DNA from 3 places in the Psychrobacillus sp. FSL K6-4615 genome. Region 1 is predicted to be linked to each of the others. Evidence: riboswitches for the same ligand, from Rfam matches in the RefSeq annotation. Region 1 holds a riboswitch; each other region holds the start of a gene.
What was found. Region 1 has a riboswitch for thiamine pyrophosphate ahead of MKX53_RS09045 (3-oxoacyl-ACP reductase). Riboswitches for the same ligand answer to the same signal wherever they lie in the genome.
Positions count from the first base shown of each region.

Region 2: another riboswitch for thiamine pyrophosphate. It lies ahead of MKX53_RS01115 (YkoF family thiamine/hydroxymethylpyrimidine-binding protein); the one in region 1 lies ahead of MKX53_RS09045 (3-oxoacyl-ACP reductase).
Region 3: another riboswitch for thiamine pyrophosphate. It lies ahead of thiT (energy-coupled thiamine transporter ThiT); the one in region 1 lies ahead of MKX53_RS09045 (3-oxoacyl-ACP reductase).

Region 1 is NZ_JBBOYQ010000001.1:1,850,626-1,858,229, reverse strand. It holds gene MKX53_RS09060 (ABC transporter ATP-binding protein) at 1-1,092, shown strand, start outside; gene MKX53_RS09055 (SDR family oxidoreductase) at 1,231-1,878, shown strand; gene MKX53_RS09050 (DUF2268 domain-containing putative Zn-dependent protease) at 2,065-3,051, opposite strand; TPP riboswitch at 3,697-3,797, shown strand; gene MKX53_RS09045 (3-oxoacyl-ACP reductase) at 3,944-4,696, shown strand; gene MKX53_RS09040 (NtaA/DmoA family FMN-dependent monooxygenase) at 4,776-6,095, shown strand; gene thiM (hydroxyethylthiazole kinase) at 6,181-6,936, shown strand; gene thiD (bifunctional hydroxymethylpyrimidine kinase/phosphomethylpyrimidine kinase) at 6,929-7,604, shown strand, end outside.
Region 2 is NZ_JBBOYQ010000001.1:213,269-220,872, forward strand. It holds gene MKX53_RS01105 (ABC transporter ATP-binding protein) at 1-1,342, opposite strand, end outside; gene MKX53_RS01110 (ECF transporter S component) at 1,329-1,910, opposite strand; gene MKX53_RS01115 (YkoF family thiamine/hydroxymethylpyrimidine-binding protein) at 1,912-2,493, opposite strand; TPP riboswitch at 2,574-2,680, opposite strand; gene MKX53_RS01120 (2-hydroxyacid dehydrogenase) at 2,944-3,903, shown strand; gene MKX53_RS01125 (LysR family transcriptional regulator) at 4,047-4,961, shown strand; gene MKX53_RS01130 (ABC transporter substrate-binding protein) at 5,190-6,854, shown strand; gene MKX53_RS01135 (ABC transporter permease) at 6,870-7,604, shown strand, end outside.
Region 3 is NZ_JBBOYQ010000001.1:2,863,128-2,870,731, forward strand. It holds gene MKX53_RS14385 (beta-class carbonic anhydrase) at 1-560, shown strand, start outside; gene MKX53_RS14390 (GNAT family N-acetyltransferase) at 655-1,203, opposite strand; gene MKX53_RS14395 (M3 family oligoendopeptidase) at 1,210-3,012, opposite strand; gene MKX53_RS14400 (tryptophan-rich sensory protein) at 3,170-3,898, shown strand; gene map (type I methionyl aminopeptidase) at 4,207-4,956, opposite strand; gene thiT (energy-coupled thiamine transporter ThiT) at 5,004-5,585, opposite strand; TPP riboswitch at 5,651-5,742, opposite strand; gene MKX53_RS14415 (M20 family metallopeptidase) at 5,847-6,932, shown strand; gene MKX53_RS19730 (DUF4870 domain-containing protein) at 6,964-7,296, shown strand.

The DNA.
Region 1 (7,604 bases):
CTACAGGATGAATTTAACGAAATCAATGATTCACACTGGAAAGCTGGTAGACGAAATATTAAACTGGATAGCTTATTACTTCGTCCAGCCATTGATTTGGTCTATGCCTTAGCGATTATTATGGTACTTAGCTACTTCGGGATTACCTCTATGAATAATATCGTAGAAGTCGGTGTTATATATGCTTTTGTTACCTATATCGATCGGTTCTTCGAGCCAATCAATCAAGTAATGCAGCGGCTTTCTATTTTTCAACAGGCAATTGTCGCAGCATCCAGGGTTTTCAAGTTATTGGATGAGACAGACTTAGCACCTAAACAACAAAACGTAGAAACGGCGAAAATCGAACAAGGGAAAATTGAATTCCAAAATATTACTTTTTCCTATGATGGAAAAACAGATGTGCTAAAGAATATTTCGTTTACGGCTGAACCTGGTCAAACGGTTGCTTTAGTCGGACATACCGGTAGTGGGAAAAGTTCGATTATTAACTTACTGATGCGTTTTTATGAATTCGAGCAGGGTGATATTAAAATAGATGGACATTCTGTGAAAGACTTCAAATCAGCAGAGATGCGTGATAAGGTTGGGCTCGTTTTGCAGGATCCGTTCCTGTTTTACGGGGATATCGAAAGTAATATTCGCCTTCATGCATCAGATATGAAGGATTCGGCAGTACAGGAAGCGGCGGAGTTTGTACAGGCAAATAATTTTATAGAGAAACTACCGAATGCTTATAAACAAAAAGTAACGGAACGAGGCTCTACTTTTTCAAGCGGTCAAAGACAACTCGTAGCATTTGCTCGTACGATAGCTACTAATCCTAAGATTTTAGTGCTAGATGAAGCAACTGCGAACATTGATACAGAAACGGAAGTTGCAATTCAAAGTAGTTTAGAAAAAATGAGAAAAGGACGGACGACTATTGCGATTGCCCATCGTTTAAGTACTATACAGGATGCAGAACTAATTCTTGTACTTCATCATGGTGAAATAGTTGAACGAGGGACTCATCAGGAGCTCCTAAACCAAAAAGGTTTGTATCATAAGATGTATCTACTACAAAATAATGTAGTGGAGGATATCGCCTGATTCTTACCCAACATAAACCAGCTAGAGTAATAACTCTTGGCTGGTTTATTTCTTGTTTGGGAAAAAGCTGATTAATTGTAATGACTTTCCACTTGTGAAAGGATAGAGGGAGAACAATTTTGAAGGGAGACGTTTCTAATGAACGTAATAGTTATTGGAGCAAACGGACAAATTGGGCAACATGTAGTAAATGAATTGCATCAAAGTAACACTCATACGGTGACCGCAGTGGTCCGAAAAAAAGAGCAAGCGGAAAAGCTTATGAATCGCAATATCCAAGCAATAGTAGCGGACTTAGAAGGCTCCGTGGAAGATCTTGAAAAAGTAATTACTGGAGCAGATGCCATCATCTTTATTGCAGGTTCGGGTGGACATACAGGACCAGATAAAACATTATTAATCGATTTAGATGGTGCAGTGAAAACGATGGAAGCAGCTAAACAAGCAGGAGTGGAGCGTTATATTATGGTAAGTGCATATGATGCTGATAAACGCCAAAATTGGAACGAAGGAATGCGTCCTTATTATGTAGCGAAACACTATGCTGACCGAATGCTCGAAGCAAGCGGTTTAAACTACACGATAGTTCGACCAGGTGGACTTGTGAATGAACCTGCAATTTGCAAAATTACGGTAGGGGCGGAAGCCAAGCCGAGCACCATTACTCGGGAAGACGTAGCACATACACTTATTGCAGCCTTAGAGAATAAACAAACATATCATCGTTCCTTTAATGTAGTAAACGGGGAACATTCAATTGAAACAGCATTGAATAATCTTAACTAAAATAGATAGCCTCTTGATATTTGAGAGGCTTTTTTTAACTTTTTGGCTATGTTAAAGGTAAAGGTTGATAATGTTAAATAGTTGGTGAGACTTACCCTACAGAAGAGTATCGGGAATATAAATAAAAAATCCTTTTCTAACATACAAAAGGACACATTAAGGATTGTAGACCATTGATAAAGAAAACTACTCGTAATTAGCCATGTAATTCCCTTCTTCAAAAATTTCTCTCGGACTTTTGGAAGTCCAATCTTCTACTGTCGCATCGGGATGTAAGTTTAAGTAAGACCTAATCATTTTATAGCCCTCACTATAGCCATAATAGTCGGGTAAACCTCTAGAGCCACCTAATATAAACTCATTGGTACCACTACTCTCAAGATATGTTTCAATCTTACTCCAGTATTCTTTGTTAAAGTTTTCGTCAAGCACCAAATCTTTACTATTTGTATCGGGGTATGCTAAGGTTTCAAACATCACCGCAGACCCTTCTATAATTAGATTATCTAAAACTGTCATGAAATAATCTTTCGTATAATGTTTTTCAAACCAAACACTATGATGATATTCATGAGAAACACCTGATTTATTATAATTATCAAGCTCACTCAATTTAAAATAATTATTAAGCTCACTGAGAAAGACAGTAATTTTTCCTGTTCCAAATGTTATCATGTCAGAAGGAAATTTTTCATTTTCAGGAAACACACATACTGTTGTTTTTTTATCTGATGAAAGTATGTCTGAGGATTTAACAAGGGAATCCTCAATTAACATGTTCATATGTTCTTGTTCCATCGATTCTAATTGATTCTTGATACTATTAAAATCACTTTCTTCCGGTATCCATTCAAATACACTAAATTTATAATGTTCCGCACCTTTAAAACATGCATCATATACAGGTTCGATAATTATATTTTGATATAATTCGTTAGGTGATTCATCAGGATTTCCCTTAACAGTTTCAAAATAGTTTTTATATAGCATATAAGCATGAATTATTTCAAATTCCTGTCCAGTATTGGGATTTTTAAAAGAATAAGATATATCTTGTTGTTCATTTTCCATAATGATATTCTCTAGAGATTGTTCAGTTTGCTTACAGGCTGATAAAATAATAATTAATAGAAGCATACAAAATGAAATTATAATTTTATTAGCAATATTCATTAACTTCATCTCCCCTTACTACATCCATTTACTTCCTTTACGTTCCATTATTTCTAAAAGTTTCATTAATTTAATTGATAAATATTCATCACATTAACAAACAATAATTTTAAGATAATTAGGTTGTATTGGAATATTTGGGAGAAGATTCTTGAAGAGGCAGACTACTTTCCAATTTTGGGTACCTAGAATGCAAAGTCTCTCAGCCTTAACTTGTCTGCGGTTTCCCATATTCCATGAACACTCGCTAAGATAAGCACCTTGAAATTAGTGGTATCTCTTCTCTGAAACTTTTCATTGTAAAATCTGATATCCCAACATTTTTCTCATCAATAAAATCCTAACTTACTGGTTTATATAGAGAGTTATTAATTATCTTATCGCTGATCAAAAAAGCTTGTTGTTCGATTATATTAGTTGAAAAACACATAGTTTCACCTCATTATTATTATATTCAAATCATGTTCCAAAGGTACTTAAATACATAAAATAGAGAAAGCTTCATAAGTAATTTTATATATGGTATACAGATTCAAGCCCAGTTATTGTGAGAAAAATGGCTTGATTATTTTAGCGATGCCTTAACACCTAACAAACAAGACTTGACATAAAATTCTAAAAACTATACATTGAGAGTAACTTAAATATAATCACTAGGGGTGTTATTTAACTGAGATGAGTATTTACTCAAACCCTTTGAACCTGAACTAGTTAATACTAGCGGAGGAAAGTGTAGATTCTAATACATAATAGCAGGCTGATGATGCCTAATTTTTACTATGCAATTATTTGTATTTGCGCAACTTTCCTAAAGGAAGGTTGCGTTTTTTTATTATATCTATCACTTTATCATTTAAGTTTTAGCAAAACTAACAGTATGGGAGTGGTTATGATGAACAGAACAGTATTGGTAACGGGTAGTAGTAGAGGTTTGGGATCAGCTATTGTAAAAGAATTGGCACAACAAGGATTTAAAGTGGTTATTAACTACTATAAAAGTAAAGATGCCGCTGAAGAGCTTGTTTCTATACTAGGTAAAGAGAATGCAATTGCAATTTGTGCAGATGTCACAAATCGGGCAGAAGTCGATGCCTTGGTAAAGAAAGCAACCGAATATTTTGGTCAAATAGATGTTGTAGTCAACAATGCGTTGGTAGGTTTCAAATTTGATCCAAACAAACAGAAATCCTTTACAGAACTTACTTGGGAGGATTATCAAAAACAACTAGACGGCACTTTAAAAGCCGCATTTAATGTAGTCCAAAGCGTTATACCTCAATTTATTGAACGACGAAATGGAAGTATTATAAGCATTGGTACCAATTTGTATCAAAACCCTGTTGTTCCTTATCATGAATATACAACAGCAAAGGCTGGACTAATTGGTTTTACGCGAAATATCGCCGCTGAACTGGGACAATTCGGCATAAGAGCAAATGTAGTTTCAGGTGGATTATTAAAAACGACTGATGCCAGTTCTGTTACAACTCCTGAAGTATTCGATTTAATTGCTCAATCAACGCCTTTGAAGAAAGTAACTAGCCCTGAAGATGTAGCCAATATGGTCGCTTATTTATCTTCAGAAAATGCTGATGGTATTACAGGTCAGAATTTAACAGTAGATGGCGGTTTGACAATGAACTAGTAACTTAATTTACAATAGATAGTCTTACAAAAATGGACGATTTAAGCAGTCACTCATGACATAGGTAGAGGAGTAGCTAATGAAAGGAAATCAAAGAAAACAAATCCACTTAGGCGTATTGCTGTATGGATGTGGACATCATCAGGCTGCTTGGTTAATGCCTGATTCAAGCATTGAATGCATCGGGAACATTTCTTATTACCAATCCTTAGCACAGTTAGCTGAAACGGGTTGCTTTGATGCGGTGTTCTTTGCCGACAATCAATCATTCCCTGCCAACGACCCAAATGAAATGCCAGCATTTTGGTTAGATCCAGTGGTCAATTTAACTGCTATTTCTCAAGTGACAAATTATGTGGGATTAGTTTCAACAATCTCAAGTACCTTTTCGAATCCTTACACTGCTTCGCGACAACTGTTAAGCCTAGATCACATTACAAACGGACGAGTCGGGTGGAATCTCGTTACCTCAACGAGGGACGAGGAAGCATTAAATCATAGTATGCCGGAACTGCCTTCTCATGATAAACGGTATGAAAAGGCCGAAGAATTTGCTGCGTTAATGAATAAACTATTTCTATCATGGGACAGCAAGGAGATTCTATATAATCGATTAGAAAAACAGTTAATCAATCCTGTTAATATACAACCTGTTGACCACAATGGGACCTATTTTAAAGTGAAGGGCCCATCCACGACGCCAAAAAGCCCTCAAGGCAAACCAGTAGCCATGCAAGCAGGGGCATCTAAACAAGGGATTGCATTAGCTGCGAAATATGCAGATGCCGTCTATTCAGTGTCATGGAACTTAAACCAAGCGAAAAAGTACCGCAAGAAGTTGGATGAACAGGTTAAGCAATACGAAGACTGTAATCGACATATTAAAGTATTCCCAGGCTTAGTCACTTATGTAGGGCGTACTCATGAAGAAGCTCTTGCCAAAAAATCAGCGTTAGATGAGAAATTACCTGTAGAAACGGCTTTAAAACAGTTGAGCTTCTTTCTCCAGCAAGATTGTTCTAAATGGGACATTGGACTAAAAGTACCTCCATTACCTCCGGCAGAAGAATTTATGGGTCCGGTTGGACGATACGAAACAATATTAGAAATTATTAAAGATACTCAACCTACAGTAAAAGAACTCTTAGGATACCTTAATGCAGGTGGCGGACATTTCACGCTGATTGGTACTCCTGAGAAAATTGTGGATCAGATGGAGGTTTGGATTGAGGCGGGTGTAGCGGACGGATTTAATCTTATGCCTCCTACATTGCCTGGTAGTTTAGAGGACTTTGTAGAACTCATTGTTCCTGAAATGCAAAAAAGGGATATTTTCAGAAAGCAATATGAGGGGCATACCCTCCGTGAGCATTTGGGGTTACCAATAGGAATTAGTTAAGCTGGTCCATGATCCCCCAGGAATCACTATTTACGGCATCAAGATTGAGAAAGACAATCTTGAGATGTGGAAGGGGAAGTTGTTGATGAATGTATCTATACGTGAAAAATCACCAATCGTACATTGTATGACAAACAAAGTCGTGGCGAATTTTCAAGCCAATGGATTGCTTGCTATTGGAGCATCACCGATTATGGGAGATGAAGAAAGAGAAGTGGAAGAACTAGTCACACTCTCCAATGTTCTCTCGTTGAATATTGGCACTTTAAATGAACGAACGTACAGCAGTATGCTAGTGGCTGGAAGAGTTGCAAATCAAATAGGAATCCCTGTAGTGCTTGACCCCGTCGGAGTGGGAGCTACTCGATATCGTCTTCAAGCGGTGGATAGACTTCTAGATGAAGTAAAAATAAATTTAATAAGATGTAATACTGGTGAACTGGCGTCACTTATGAAAAAAGAATGGGCTTCCAAGGGAGTAGATTCAGGGAACGGACAACTTGATCGAAAAGAAGAGGCTATGGCTTTAGCTAGACAAAAAGAGTGCATAGTCGTTGTGACAGGAGAAGAAGACATTGTGACGGATGGAAGTTGTTTGAAGACAGTAAGAGCAGGGCACGTTCGAATGACAACAGTAACTGGAACAGGCTGCTTACTGAGTAGTATTTTAGGAGCTCACCTTGCCTTGACATCTAAAAACCATGTAGAACTTTTGAGTAGTGCTTTGTACGAATATGGAGCATCAGGAGAAGAGGCTGCAGAGAAAACAGAATTTTCCGGGGCATTTCAACAAGCTTTTCTTGATCGATTAAGTGCAAGAGGATGGAGATACGATGTCTGATTCAATGCCATGTGTTTTAACGATTGCAGGTTCTGACTCAGGTGGAGGAGCCGGGATACAAGCAGATATAAAATCTTTTCAAGAACGAGATGTATTTGGAACGAGTGTTATTACAGCAATCACTGCTCAAAACACTTGCGGGGTGCAAGGTGTCTATCCCGTAGAAGCAAAAGCTGTCCAACAACAGCTCCAATCTGTTGGAGAGGATTTCTTTATTTCAGCAGTTAAAACTGGGATGCTCTTTAACACAGATACAATCGCTCTTGTCGCGAATGCAATATCAGAGTACAGGTGGAAAAATATCGTCGTCGATCCCGTGATGGTTTCAACAAGTGGACATATCTTGTTAGAGGAGGAAGCGATTGATACCTTGAAAACGAAACTCTTCCCTTTAGCACGTATCGTCACACCAAACATACCAGAAGCTGAGCATCTAACAGGATTAAAAATTGAAAAAGATATTGATATTTTAAAGGCTGCAGAAAGAATTTTATCGATGGGTGTCAAATCGGTGCTTATCAAGGGTGGTCATAAAAAAGACGAATATGCAGAAGACGTATATGTTGACGAAAAAGGCGTATGTATCCGTTTCAGTTCAAAGCGAATCGATACAAAAAATACCCACGGAACAGGCTGTACCTTCAGTGCAGTCCTCACAGCTGAATTGG
Region 2 (7,604 bases), 1.6 Mb from region 1:
TCGGTGGGAGTAAATGATGCTCCAGTAATAACTTTTCGTTCTCCCAAACGGCTAACGCAGGAAACTTCCCAGTTAAACTACCATCCTCCATCAATATAATAGAATCTGCTAGACAATAGGCGAACTCCATATCGTGCGTAACGATTAAAAATGTAGTGCCATCATGAGCACGCTCATCTATTAGTTGGTATAACTCTGACAATGCGGCAGCATCCTGACCTGAGGTAGGTTCATCCATTAAAATTACTTCTCTCCCATCACAAAGCATTGCGGCAATGGCTACCCTTCGTTTTTGACCATGACTAATAGAAAAAGGATGTGAAGCAGCAATGTCCATTAGTTTTAATCGCTGCAACATGTTATCCACACCATATCCACCGCCATATGCCACTTCATCTTGAACAGTCTTAGTAAGAAACAAAAACTCAGGTGATTGCGGAACATAGCCTAAAAAAGTCGGTTCTACTAATCCATTTCTAGGAATCAAATGACATAAGGCCTTTAATAAAGTCGATTTACCACTACCGTTAGGTCCAGCAAGAATGGTAATTTCTCCTCGTTGTAAAGAAAATGAGGCGGGCTTCAAAAAAGTTTTTGTCTCTATTTCTGTTGCTTGAATGGAAATCTTTGGTTTTATAGAAGTCATTCTTTTTGGAAGTATGGATGGTTCATCGCTTTCGCTCAAAGGAATGATCCTGTCAAAAAAATCTCCCCATAAGTCCAAGCGATGTTCAATTGCAACAATTGTCATTTGCCGATTTTGCTGTAGCTGATCCAACCATTCTATATATCGTTTAGCGGTATAAGGGTCCAAATGAGCGATTGGTTCGTCTAACAACAAAATCTCTGGCTCCATAATAAGTGCACACGCAGTAGCGATTTGTTGCTTCTGCCCACCTGAAAGCTGTTGAATAATAGAATATCGAAAGTCAGTTAAATTTGTGAGAGCAAGTACCTCTTTTATTCGATTCTCCATCTCTTCACGTTTCACCTGCAAATTTTCTAGCGTAAAAGCAAGCTCCTCTTCCACTGTTTGCATACAAAATTGCGCATCTGGATCCTGAAAAACGGTAGCAATTCGATGATTTATTTCCCCGGCAATGAATGTCCGACTATCCTTCCCAAATAGCTCAATATTGCCCGTTAAAATACCATCGCAATTATCGGGATATAATCGATTGCACAAGTAAAGTAGTGTCGTTTTTCCACAGCCGCTAGGACCAGTTAATACAACCCTGGAACCTTTTTGTACTGCAAATGAAAAGTCATTCAAAGTCCATTTTTCCTCATCTGGATATCGAAAGCTGACCTTCTCAAACGAAATGACGTCATGCACGAGCATCACCTTTTTTCGGTCGTGAAATAGCGTATCCTCGAAGAGAGCCTGTTGCTAGTAAGCCATCGGCAACCGCTTTACCTCCAACACCAGCAAGGAGAGCTCCACTCAATATGCGAATGCCAAGCATCAGCGCAACATAACCAGTACTGAATACCGTAAAGCCACCTAACAAATACCCGTAGGCAAAACTAAATACCGAAGATCCCACACCCGCTAGGATTAGAATCCAAATATCAAAGCGTTTGTATCTAGTTGCAGCAAATACTGCTTCTGCCCCTAAGCCCTGAATAACACCTGATAGAATTAGTCGGGGTCCAACGGCATTTCCTAACAACACCTCAATGGCAGCGGCGATTGTTTCTGAAATAACTGCAGCACCTGGCTTTCGAATAATATACATACTAATAATAGACACGATAAACCAAATGCCAAAAATCCATTCATATGCAATCGGACCTATAAATCCAGCCCAAATATTACCGACATGCAAGAACAATAAATACACAATGCCAAATACAACGGCAAGTAAAGACATTAACACGATTTCTTTTAGCTTCCATGATTTCAGCATGTTAACGACCTCCATGAGAGGGGCTGTTAATACTCATAGAAACGGTCATAACCAAATGCTTATGCTCATCTGAGCGGGCATTCATGAATGCTTCTTCATAAAACGCAAACACATCATGAATATCTCCATGAATACCACTTGCATAATGCATGGAATCATTAAACACACCTTGTGCTTTAGCACGATCCACTTCACGATAAATAATGTCCATATAACTCGGGTTATTCATCGGGTATAGAGCAAATTGAGAAGATACATATTGTTTTGTTATATCTGTGTTGGCAATTATATCGCCTTTGTCTAGATAGACATCTCCTGCAGAATCACCGGGGCAACCAGCGGAAAAAGTACCGGACAGTGCAATATGTTCTCCTGTTTTAGCAGCATGCAATGTAATTGCTTTTGCCACATTAAATACATGTACTTGTTTGCCACGAATAACCGTCGACACATCATCTGTGTGCATCCACACATTCGTCGCATCCGTCTCCTTCAAAGCACCTTTAATCACTTTGATAAAATCATTTGTCATCGGATGTAACGAAAAACGAAATCCGATAATTGGGCTCAATCCACACTCCATTTAAAAAACCTCCCTGTATTTTTTCATAAAAAAAGACCACATCCGTGAAGATGCAGCCACTTATCCAATACAAAAATATTAGGGAAGTCACCGCACTTCCTCACGCAGGTATTATCCTGATCGAGTTTTAAGGGATCGGAGCAAAATGCTCGCATCTCAGCCAAAGTGGGCACCCCTAGTGCGCAAAACGGTATGTAGTTTTTAATATGCCCAAAGTATAACGTAGCTATTTGAAGTTGTAAATATGTTTGCAAAATTTCCTACTTTCGTCCATGCTTTATCTAACCCGATTGTTTGTGGGCTGGGTGAATCATAATGGATATTTGGAGAAACACCGCAATGTTGAGAATAATCACCCGAATGTAAAAGAGAATCACCGCAATAGAACAAAGAATCACCCGAAAGCACCAGAGAAACACAAAAATACATAACTCGAGGGAGGATAAAGTTTTGAAGAAAATATACATAACTCGTAAACTACCCGAAGAAATCATTGAGCCTTTAAGAAAAAAGTTTGATGTACAAATGTGGCATAGCGAAACTATTGGAATGACAAATGAAGAAATATTAACAAATGCTAAAGACGCGCACGCTCTATGGACGATGTTATCCGATAATATCGATCGTACACTAATTGAAAGCCTTCCAAATTTAAAAGTAATTAGTAATTTTGCAGTTGGCTATAACAATATAGACATAGAGGCGGCAAAAGACCGTAGTATTGTCGTAACAAATACTCCGGGAGTATTAACAGAGACAACGGCAGACTTAGCATTTGCTTTACTATTAGCAACTGCTCGAAGAATAACAGAAGTAGAACAAGAAATTCGTTCGGGTAACTGGGATTCCTGGTCACCAATGCAATATACAGGAATGGACGTTTTCGGTGCAACGCTCGGTATTGTAGGAATGGGACGTATAGGGGAAGCGGTTGCTAGACGCGCGAAAGGCTTTGATATGAATGTGTTATATCATAATCGTTCTAGAAAACTAGATGCAGAAGAAACGTACGGCTTTACTTACGCGGAATTAGACGAATTACTTAAGCAATCTGATTTTGTCATTCTATTAACTCCACTTACACCTGAAACAAAGGGACTTATAGGGGAGCGTGAACTTAATATGATGAAAGAAACTGCAGCAATTATTAATGTCGCACGAGGTGGCATAGTAGATGAACAAGCTCTTTATGAAGCACTGGCGTCGAAAAAGATATGGGCTGCAGGACTAGATGTATTTGAGCAAGAGCCTGTACCGGTGGATCATCCTTTACTAACATTGTCTAATGTAACGGTGTCTCCCCATATCGGTAGTGCCAGTATCCGCACTCGCCAAGCGATGATGCAAATGAATGCAAAAGATATAGAAGCAGTGTTAGAAAATAGAGAACCTCAAAATAGAATTCTCTAATACTTAAGTAGTGGTCCTCATACAGGGCCACTCTTTTTGTTTACTTGAAATGATGATCGACATCAGTAAGTGCAAATGATAAACTATAATGAAAACGATTATCATTATCAGTAGTGATATTCATATAAAAGGGAGTCAGTTGCATGCTAGATAAAATGCAAATGTTTATCGTTCTAGCTGAATGTCGTTCATTTACAGAGACGGCTCGTAGAATGTTTTGTTCTCAACCAACAATTAGTCATCAAATTCAACAGCTAGAAGAAAAATATAAGACCATATTAATTCAACGTAAAAATAGACAAATTGAATTAACAGAGCAAGGGGAAGTTTTTTTACAATATGCTAGGAAAATATTATTACTAGATAAGCAAATGGAACAAGAATTGCACCAAGTAAATTCTCCACTTTCCGTACACATAAGTCATTACATAGCTGAAAAATATTTTGCGACTATTTTACCTCTCCATATAGATGAATTTGAACAGCAATCATTCTCCATTAAAAGCAATTGTTATGAAAGCCTTAAGGAAAAGTTACTTCTTGAGAAAACAAGTTTTGCAATTATGCCAATCTATGAGAATGACTCAGAATTTCAACAAGCATATAAAGTGGACTTATTATTTGAAGAGGAATTATTTTTAATAATGCATTGCAGTCATCCGCTGGCAGGAAGAAAAGTGATTTACGCACGAGATTTAAAAAACCAAACACTCTTACTACCAGAAAACTTGTATTTGCAACAACTAATCAAAGATAAAATCGATCAAAAGAATGCACAAGTCCAATATATGCAGATGACGAATTTTGAAATTATAAAACAAGCTGTCTTGTCTGGTATGGGTATTTCTTTTTTGCCCTTAAAAATAATAGAGCCTCTTTTAGGTCAGAACAAGATTATGGCGAAGTCGATTCATGGACTTTGTATTAAACGTCAAAATGCAATTGTATCTAATCCACAAAAAATGCTAACCCAAAGAGAGTTAAATTTCTGCAAATACGTCAAAAATCAATTTATACACTATGGAAAGCCTTTGTCGAGTGCCAATAGAATGAACTAACCCAAGCTTCTTATAGCTTGGGTTTTTCTATATTTTGAAATCTAGTTTGCAACTATTAATAAAATGAATAATAGTATTTATTTATTTTATTGATAGCGCTTACTTCCATGGAGCTAGGTGAAAAGTCAATATGTGAATTATAAATGATATTGAGAATCATTATCGTTGGTGTTAAAGTACGAAGGCAGGAATAAAAAATCAATTATTTAATAAAAAGGAGAAAGCATAGTGTATAAAGGGATTAAAAAATTATGGGGCTTACCGCTTATACTATTAATGTTTTTAGTAGCAGGTTGTTCATCAAATGAAGCTAAAGGACAAGCTGATGAAACAAATTTAGAAGGTGAAGGAGCAGTAACGGAACAAGTAGCAGAGTTAAAAGTAGGGATTCCATCAGATGTTGGTCCATTAAATATATATACCGGAAACGTCGACTGGTTAACTGATTTAGTATATGACAAATTATTTTCACCATCGCCATATGTAGATGAACCAATTCCATGGTTAGCAGAGTCTGCAGAGCAACTTGATGATACAACTTGGATTGTAAAGGTACGTGATGGTATAAAGTGGCATGACGGGGAAGATTTTACAGCAGAAGATGTCAAATTTACATATGAATACTTCCGCGATGGTTCAGCCAACCGCCATACACATCATGTTAGCGAAGTACCGAAAATTGATGAAATTAAAGTTGAAGAGGATGGAAAAACGGTTCGTTTTGAGTGCGCCTATGCTTGTCCATCACTAGCGAGTATTACCTTTGCTGATTTGCCGATTTTACCAGAGCACATTTGGAAAGATGTTGAAAATCCACGTCAATATAATAAGTTAGCTGTAGGAACAGGTCCTTTTGTTTTAAAAGAATATGAAGCAGACCAGTATTACAAATTTAAAGCGAATAATGAATACTTCATGGGTGAACCAACAGTTGCTTCCATAAATATGCCGATTATAAAGGATGCAACAGCTATGTTTAACGCATTACGTGCAGGTGAGATTGATGCATCTACGCGTACAGTACCAGCTGAATTACAAGATTCATTTAAAAATACTGATGCGATGAAGTTAGCAAAAGTATCTCCATTATCTATTGTCCAATTCGGTTTAAATTATGAACGAAAGCCATTTAATACAGAAGAGGTACGCCGAGCGGTATCTCTAGCGATAGATCGTCAAAGCATTGTTGATACTGTGTTATTAGGTCAAGGACGTGCTGGGTTTACTGGATATCCTCACCCGGATTCTCCGTGGACCAATCCAGATTTATCGACACCATATGATATAGCGAAAGCAACAGAAATTCTAGACTCACTTGGCTACAAAGATACAAATAATGATGGTTTTCGTGAAACACCAGCAGGTGAAACGTTACGGATGAATATAATTGTTTCTGCAAGTGAACCTGTTTATGTGCGTGTAGCAGAAATGCTGAAGGAGCAATTAAAAGAGATAGGGTTACAGTTTGAAGTAGAAGCAATGGATGCTACGACTTATGCAGCTGCCAATTCAGAGGATAATTTTGATACGTATGTTAGTTTAATAGGTCCGCATGGTGTAGCAGATCCAGATCAATTCATTATGTCTCATCGTGCATCATATCTATGGACGAAAGATATAGCCTATCCTGCTATGGATACATTGATTGAAGATTGGATGGCGGCATCCACAATTGAAGATCGTAAAGCAATTTCATTTGATATGCAGGAGTTATACAATAACCAACCTACTGCAATTGCCCTTTATTATCCGGAGGAAGTTTTCGCTTATAACGCTACGGTGTATGACCAATATGTAGAGTCTTTAGGTTACGGGATTGTGCACAAATATTCATTCTTACCAGAAGAAACGCGTCAAGCTGTTTCGGCAACAGCTCCAAAATTTGTGGAATAAGGAGAGTTGTAAGAAATGAATAGGACTCTATCGTCAATTGGAAAAAAGCTAATTCAATATGGACTGGTGTTCCTCGTAGCATTGACGATTAATTTCGCTTTGCCCCGATTAGCCCCAGGTGATCCGCTGTTATATTTTTTCGGCGATACGATAAATGAACTAACAGAAGTACAAAAGCAGCAGGCTCTTGAATCGATAGGTCTCGATGGGTCTTTATGGGAACAGTATATTGTATATTTACAAGGGATTGTGACATTTGATTTTGGGGTGTCAATTAAATATGCAGAGCCTGTGATGACAATAATAGGCGATAGATTGCCATGGACATTGTTATTAGTGGGGCCAGCTATGTTATTAAGTGCTGTAATTGGCGTTATATTGGGCGCTTATTCTGCTTGGAATCGTGGGAAAGGTCGTGATGTCTCACTATTAATAGGAATGCTGACCTTACAAGCTGTTCCAGGTTTTTGGGTAGGACTATTATTTTTAGCTGTTTTAGCGGTCCAATTAGGTTGGTTTCCTACATACGGGGCTTTTTCAATGATGCAAGATGGAACAACTTGGGGGTATATAAAGGACGTTGCAGTGCATGCGATCCTGCCGCTTACTACGATCACATTAGCAACAGTAGGATCGAACTATTTGCTAACACGTTCTTCAATGCTTGAATCTCTTGGGCAAGATTATATCACGATGGCAGAGGCAAAAGGTGTACATAAAAAAGGGTTAATTTTTAATCATGCCTTACGC
Region 3 (7,604 bases), 1.0 Mb from region 1:
TACAAGAAATTCTAACTTACAATGATCATTTTGTAGAAAGTAAACTTTACGAACCTTTTTTAACTACAAAGTTTCCAAACAAACGAATTGTTATTTTAACTTGTATGGATACAAGACTCACAGAGATGCTTCCAAAATCCATGAATTTTAAAAATGGCGATGTCAAAATCGTTAAAAGTGCTGGCGCAATTATCAACCATCCATTTGGTGGAATCATGCGTAGTCTTATGGTAGCTGTTTATGAGCTTCAGGCCGATGAGATATATGTAATTGGTCATCATGATTGTGGAATGAGTGCTATACAAACCGATAAAATGATTGATAAAATGATTACACGTGGGGTAGATCCTCGTGTATTAGATACGCTTAAAAATTCTGGCGTGGACTTAGAAAAATGGTTGGAAGGTTTTTCTAACGTAGAAAGTAGTGTCTTACATAGTGTTGAAATGATTCGTAATCACCCGCTTATGCTTCCGGAAATCCCTGTTCATGGTCTAATTATAGATCCGGAAACCGGGCGTCTAGATTTAGTGACTGATGGGAATATCGACAAGAAATAAACTATTTCCAGGGAAATCGACAGCGAGACTAAATAATGAATTCTAAAGAAAACCCACCTATTCATGAAAAATGAATAAGTGGGTTTTAAGTTTGTTAAATATCTTCTTCTGTTAAGGATGCATAGATAAAATGATCCTGCCATTTACCATTGATATAAAGTAGTTTTCGTAGTAATCCCTCTTGGTTGAAGCCATTTTTCTCTAATACTTTAATAGAACCAGGGTTATTTGGAGATACATATGCTTCAATACGATTTAGTTGGACATGCTCAAATCCGAATATTTTCACAAGGTGAACCGCTTCAGAAGCAATCCCTTTTCCAATATTGGATTCGTCCATAGAATACCCGATAAGCCCACTAGAAAAAGGCATTCTTTTAATACTGTATAAGGATACACTACCAATCATTTTGTCTGACTGATGTTCAAAAATCCCGAAGCTATACTCTCTTTTTTCCTTTGAGAGCATAAGAGATTCCCGAATTTTCTCCCGTTGGACAGAAGTAGTATAATAATCATCCCGATGCAGCGGTTCATAAACAGACCAATACATCTTATTGCGATAAGTCAGATCCGCTAGAGCTGGTGCATCTTTCGTATTTAATGTTCGTAAATAACATGTATCTCCTTCTAGATAAATCAAACACCTTCACCCTTTTGCGTTAGTCAATTGAATAAACTCTTTAACATCTTGGATACATAGATCAATTCCTTTTATCCAAAATGCTTCTTGAGTAATGTCTTCATTTAAATGTTTCATCGCTAAGTCTTCTACCGACATTACTGCCGTATCTTGCAATAATGCAATGTACTTCTCTTCAAAGTTCGCACCTTCACTTATAGCTTTAGCATAGATACTTAAAGAGAATAAGTAACCAAATGTATATGGGAAGTTATAGAATGGTACTCCCGTTATATAGAAATGCAGTTTAGATGCCCAGAAATGAGGATGTGTTGTGTCTAATGCATCCCCGTATGCTTCCTGTTGAGCTGCAACCATTAAATCATTCAAACGAGCAGCAGAAACTATTCCATTTTTACGTTCCTCATAGAATCTAGTTTCAAATAAGAATCTAGCATGGATATTCATAAAAAATGCTACACTACGTTGAATTTTATCTTCTAGTAAAGCAATTTTTTCATCATCAGTTGTTGCTTCCTTTACAGCAGCATCGGCAACTATCATTTCAGCAAATGTGGATGCAGTTTCCGCAACACCCATAGCATATTGACGGTTCATCCAATGTACTGGTCTTAAAGCATATGAATGGAAGGCATGACCCAATTCATGAGCTAACGTAGAAACATTGGACATAGACCCACTATACGTCATGAAAATGCGTGATTCCTCTGTTACAGGCATTCCTGTACAAAATCCTCCTGGACGCTTGTTTGGACGATCCTCTGCTTCAATCCAACCTTTTTCAAACGCATTTCTTGAAAATGACTCTAACTTTGGTCCAAATTCTTTAAAATGTTTTAGTATAAACTCAGCACCTTGTTGATAATCCATTTTCTCTGTAGAAGTACTCACGGGTGCATCTAAGTCGTACCAATGCATTTGTTTTTCGCCTAGCATTGCCGATTTTTTGTTTAAGTATTCTACGAATGGAGCTTTATTTTTAGAGATAGCTCCCCACATTGCATCTAGTGTTTGTTCACTCATACGATTAATATGAAGAGGCTCTTCTAAAACAGAATTCCATCCTCTCTTTTCATAAACTGCAAGACGGAAGCCAGCAATATGATTCAGTGTTTTTGCAAAAAACTCCTCTTTATCTGTCCAAGAAGCTTCAAGTGCTTCAAATGATTCTTTTCGAATCGTTGCATCTTCATGGGAGCTCAGATTATTAACCTGTCCAACTGACATTTCTTTTACTTCTCCATCTATTGTAAGTTTAATACGAATATCACCTACAAGTAAATCATAAAGTTGTCCCCATGAATGATAGCCATCTACCTCAAGTTTAGTAATTATGTCTTCCTCTTTTTCAGAAAGCATTCTTTTTGCTTCTTCTCTCCATTCATTCAACACAAATGCAAATGAAGAAAGCTCAGGTGTTTGAAGTAGATCTTCCCATACAGATTCCTCTGTTTTACTTAGCACTTGTTGAATTGTGAGCATTTGAGAAGAGAATCTAGCATAAAGTGACCCTATCTCCCCTTCTAATAATGCTGCCTGCTTATCAGTTGTATCCTGTGCCATAAAGCAACCTATTACTGCTCCAGCTTCAGATAAATTTGTTGCGATATCTTTTAATTGTTCTATTGTTTGCTCAATAACGGAGACATCTGCTATAGATGTTGGTGAGTTAAAGTCTTGGAGTTTTGTGTCAAAACTGCTTAGCTTTCCTTTTACTTCATCCAAATGGCTTCTTAAAGATGGAGAGCTACTACCCCCTTCAAAAAAGCGATCAAGATCCCATACAACCGGATAAGTTTGTTCAATCATCTAAATATTCCTCCTATATTGACAATTATATTAGATTTCTAGTATATCATGTTTTCCTCATACAGATTGTCCCAATTTCGTCACATAACATTCATAATTCTAATTTGTTGTTGGTATATATCAAAGGTATACTTATTAAATAGAAGGAGGCAGCTGAATGTTTAAAATAATCCTTTTAATATTATTTTTTATATCTACTGTAATCGTTAAATTACTATCTATTCTACTTCCCATAAATGGTCAAACCAGTGGCGAGATTTTCAATAGACTTCCCGTCTTTTTTACTCCAGCAAATTATGTGTTTTACATATGGATTGTTATTTTCATCTCATTAGCTTGGTGGATTTGGAATATAATGAAAGACTACAAGTCTTCTCATCCTATCCCTACTAGACGCGTTCTATTATACGGGGCATCATCTGTGTTATATATTTTGTATATATTCAGTTGGCATTACGAACTGTTTGGTTATGCTTTTGGTATTCTCACTATCTTACTAAGCTGCTTGTTTAAATTATATTTAACCTATCCTTTAGATGATATAAATCGAAAAAATCGGTTACCAATTTCCTTCCTTTTAGGATGGACATTTATCAGTTTCTTCATAAATCTATCTTATCTCCTCACGTTTTATGAATTCGGTGGATTTGGTATGACAAAATCACTTTGGGGTGTTATCTTCTTAACCATTGCGACAGCGATAGCTCTTCACTTCCGCTATCATTATTTTGATCGTCTTATGTCAGTTGTGTTTATCTGGACTTTCGTCGGGGTAGCAATCCAACACAACTTTAGTCAACTGCTCCTGACCTCAGCTTCTCTTTTCCTAAGCTGCGTCTTGGTCGTTGGGATAATTTTCCTTAAGAAAGGTTCCAGAACCCCTTAAGGTTTGGACAGACATTTTACAATATTAGAGGCTGTTTGTGGTAGTTGTCACAAACAGCCTCTCTTTTTTCGTTAAACATATTTATCTGTCTGTCTCCTACAACTTTAAGAAATAGTTAATGTATTTTTAAATAACTAGATATAAATGTGTTTTCTAAGCGAGGAGGCTGAGGCAACGCCCATGGAAACCGTCCACCTGTAACGGAATCAGCCGAAAATTACCATGAGCACTGACTTCGTAGTAGGATAATTCATACTCTTAATATAAAAAACGCCTTCGAAAGAGTGAACTCTTGAAGGCGTTTTGTTTTAATCTAATTTAGTTAATAAAATTGGTGCACCTTTTGTGACAACAATTGTATGCTCAATCTGTGCTACTAAGGATTTATCAGGAGTGATAAATGTCCAACCATCACCTGATTCCACAATATGCTCTGCCTTCGCAGAAATAAATGGCTCAACTGCTAAAACCATTCCTTCTTTTAATATTGTTGGATCCCATGCATCATAATAATTCAATACATGTTGAGGAGCTTCATGAAGTGATTTCCCAATACCATGTCCAGTTAGGTTCATAATAACATGCAAGCCATTATCTTTGGCTTCTCTAGCTACTGCTTTACCAATTTGGTTCAATCGTGAACCTGCTTTAACTTTTAGCATTGCACGCTCAAATGCACTCTCAGCTACAGCACACAACTTCTCTTTCTCTTCATATCCTTCGCCTACGACAAAAGAAATTCCTGTGTCTGCAAAATAACCATCAAGTGATCCTGAAACGTCTATATTCACGATATCACCATCTTTTATAACACGAGCGCCTGGCATACCATGAGCTACTTCCTCATTAACACTAATACAAGTATATCCCGGAAAATCATATTCTCCCATTGGTCCAGAAATCGCGCCATGCTCTTTAAATAGCTTTCCGCCGATTTCATCTAACTCTTTCGTAGTCACACCAGGTTTAGTAGCAGCCTTCATTACATCTCGAATTTCTGCAACAATACGCCCTATTTTTTTTAATGCTACTAACTCTTCGTCAGTTTGTACAATCATCTTAACAAGATCCCTTCTTCACTAAATGTATTCTAATCATACCATATTTAGTGAAGATTCGGCAGTGTGAGGCGCGGAGCTTTAACAAATAATATGGAACAAATGAAAGCTGCTACTAAAAATACAGGAATCATATAAGTAGAATTATAGATCAACGAATACAAAATAACATTTTGCTCACCAGCAAATTCACCAAAGAATAGAATACCTGAAGTTACATGAGCTAAATAACGAAGAAAAGCTGCGATGAACGTTCCCAAGACAACTGCTCTAACCATTTTCATTTTATCCTTTTGTTCAAATGCATGTAGAAACGCAGGTCTCAGAAAACCAGCAAAACCAGCTACCATAAATGCGATGAAATAATCTATTGCTACTTGTGCTATCACTATTTCAAATGATAAGGGCGCTGCGTAAAAACGGCCTGTAACGACTTGTAATACACCTATCAAAAATCCAGTAGTTAAACCTGCTACAATACCACGACGAAAAGCCATTAAAATAACAGGTACTAAAACGAATGTAACTGATCCACCTTGCGGCATTCCAAAGCCGATCATATCTAAAACATATCCTAAAGCTGCAAAAATAGCGATTTCCATTAATATTAATACTCGATTATTCTTCATGACAATCCCCTTTTTTTGACCACAAAAAAAACGACCCCCGGGATAGACCCAGACATCGCGCGATTGTCAGTTTCCATCCACATCCCTACGCAAGTATTAACTTACAGGTTCGAAGGGTACTATCTCAGCCGTATCAACGGCGCCCCTTGTGGTTTGAATTATTTAGTTCGAGTTCATTGTAGCTGAATAGATAAAGTATTGCAACCTTCTTTTGTTCTTTTGTTATACTTGTAAAAACTATATGCGTAAGGGGATGTTTACATGATTACATTATTAAAAGATTTAATACGTATCAAAAGTGACACATTGGAAGGCGCAAATAATGCTTTGTTATTTTGTGAGAATTGGCTAGAGGAACGAGGTATTACTACTACGATCTTAAAGCATGAGGAAAAACTGATGCTTGTGGCAGTAATAGGAGACGGTGATAAATGTATGATTTGGAATGGTCACGTAGATGTTGTTCCAGGAGAAACTTCACAATTTCAGCCTTATATTGAGGGAGATTATTTATATGGTCGTGGAACAGCTGATATGAAAGCGGGAGTTGCTGCGATGATGCAAGCCTTTTATGAGCTATCTAAACAACCTGAAAATCTTGCTCAAAAAATTCAACTACATATCGTAACCGATGAGGAAACAGACGGAGAGACATCTAAATTTTTGGTCGATCAAGGATATATCGGTGACTTTGTTATATGCGGAGAACCTACCCATCTACAAATTGGCTTACAGGCAAAAGGAATTATCCAGTTTGATGTAATACTTAAGGGCAAATCTAGTCATGGCAGTCGTCCTTGGGAAGGAATAAATGCAATTGAACAAGCGTTTCTTTTTGACCAACAGCTTCGCACACTTTCTTTTTTAACAGCAAGCAATGAGTTCTATGATTATCCTTCCTTAAACTTGGCAAAAATACAAGCAGGAGAACGATATAACGTAGTTCCTGATGAGTGCATAGTAAGTTATGATCTTCGTTACGTACCCGGACAAGATATGCATAGTATTCTTTTAGACCTACAAACGTTGACAGAAGAATTTCCCAATAGTGAAATACAAGTGCACACTACCGCTCCTGCAGTAACAACTGAAGCTATTAACCCATATATCGAACGTATTGCTCAGGTCACTTCACAGTTTATAGGAAAACCTGCTGTGTTATTTGGGCAGCATGGAGCAGCTGATGCTCGCTTTTATGCAGAAACTGGAGCAGGCGCTATTGAGTTTGGACCAAGTGGTGGGGACTGGCATGGTGAAAAAGAATATGTATCTATTTCCTCTACGGAAACTTATAAAAACATCTTAGTCTCCTTAGGTAAAAGTGAGAAAAATATCATAATTTCGTAGGATATATTAGAAAGAATAGAGGTGATATAAACTGGATAATCCAAGAATTTTATCAGCACTTTCCTATTTTAGTGTTTTGTTTGCTCCCTTTTTTTTGCCCATCATCGTTTATTTTGTCTCACAGGATTCTGAAGTTAAATATCATGCAAAAAAATCCTTAATCTCTCATATCATACCTGTTGTTTTATTAGTAATTTTGTTCATTAGTATCTTTTCAAGTTTTATGCCTTTTACAACTGGATATAATGAACAGCCTACCCTTTGGATGGCAGTGGGACCTTTAATACTAATCGGTATATATATGCTTGTGTATGTTATAGTAATGGTTTGGAATATTGTTCAAGGCATTAAAGTATTAAGATAACGTTTATTTATAGGCTCTTAAGGGTACATAATTATTAATAACGAAAGCCAAGGAGCGATTATGATGAAAGTAAAAAACTTAGTCAAAACAGCAATTAAATTTGCACCAATTGTTTATCCCATTATCCGCAAAGTGTTAAAATCTAAAAAAACTACTCGCTAAAAAGCTGTCCTCCTAAATAAGGGGACAGTTTTTTAGTATATGAGGTGCTTTTGCGCAGCATTCATCAGTAAATTTGCAACTTCTACCCCTATTTAAGCAACTTCCCCCAAGCGTCAATACAAGCTAAGCATTTGGAAAGGTAAGCA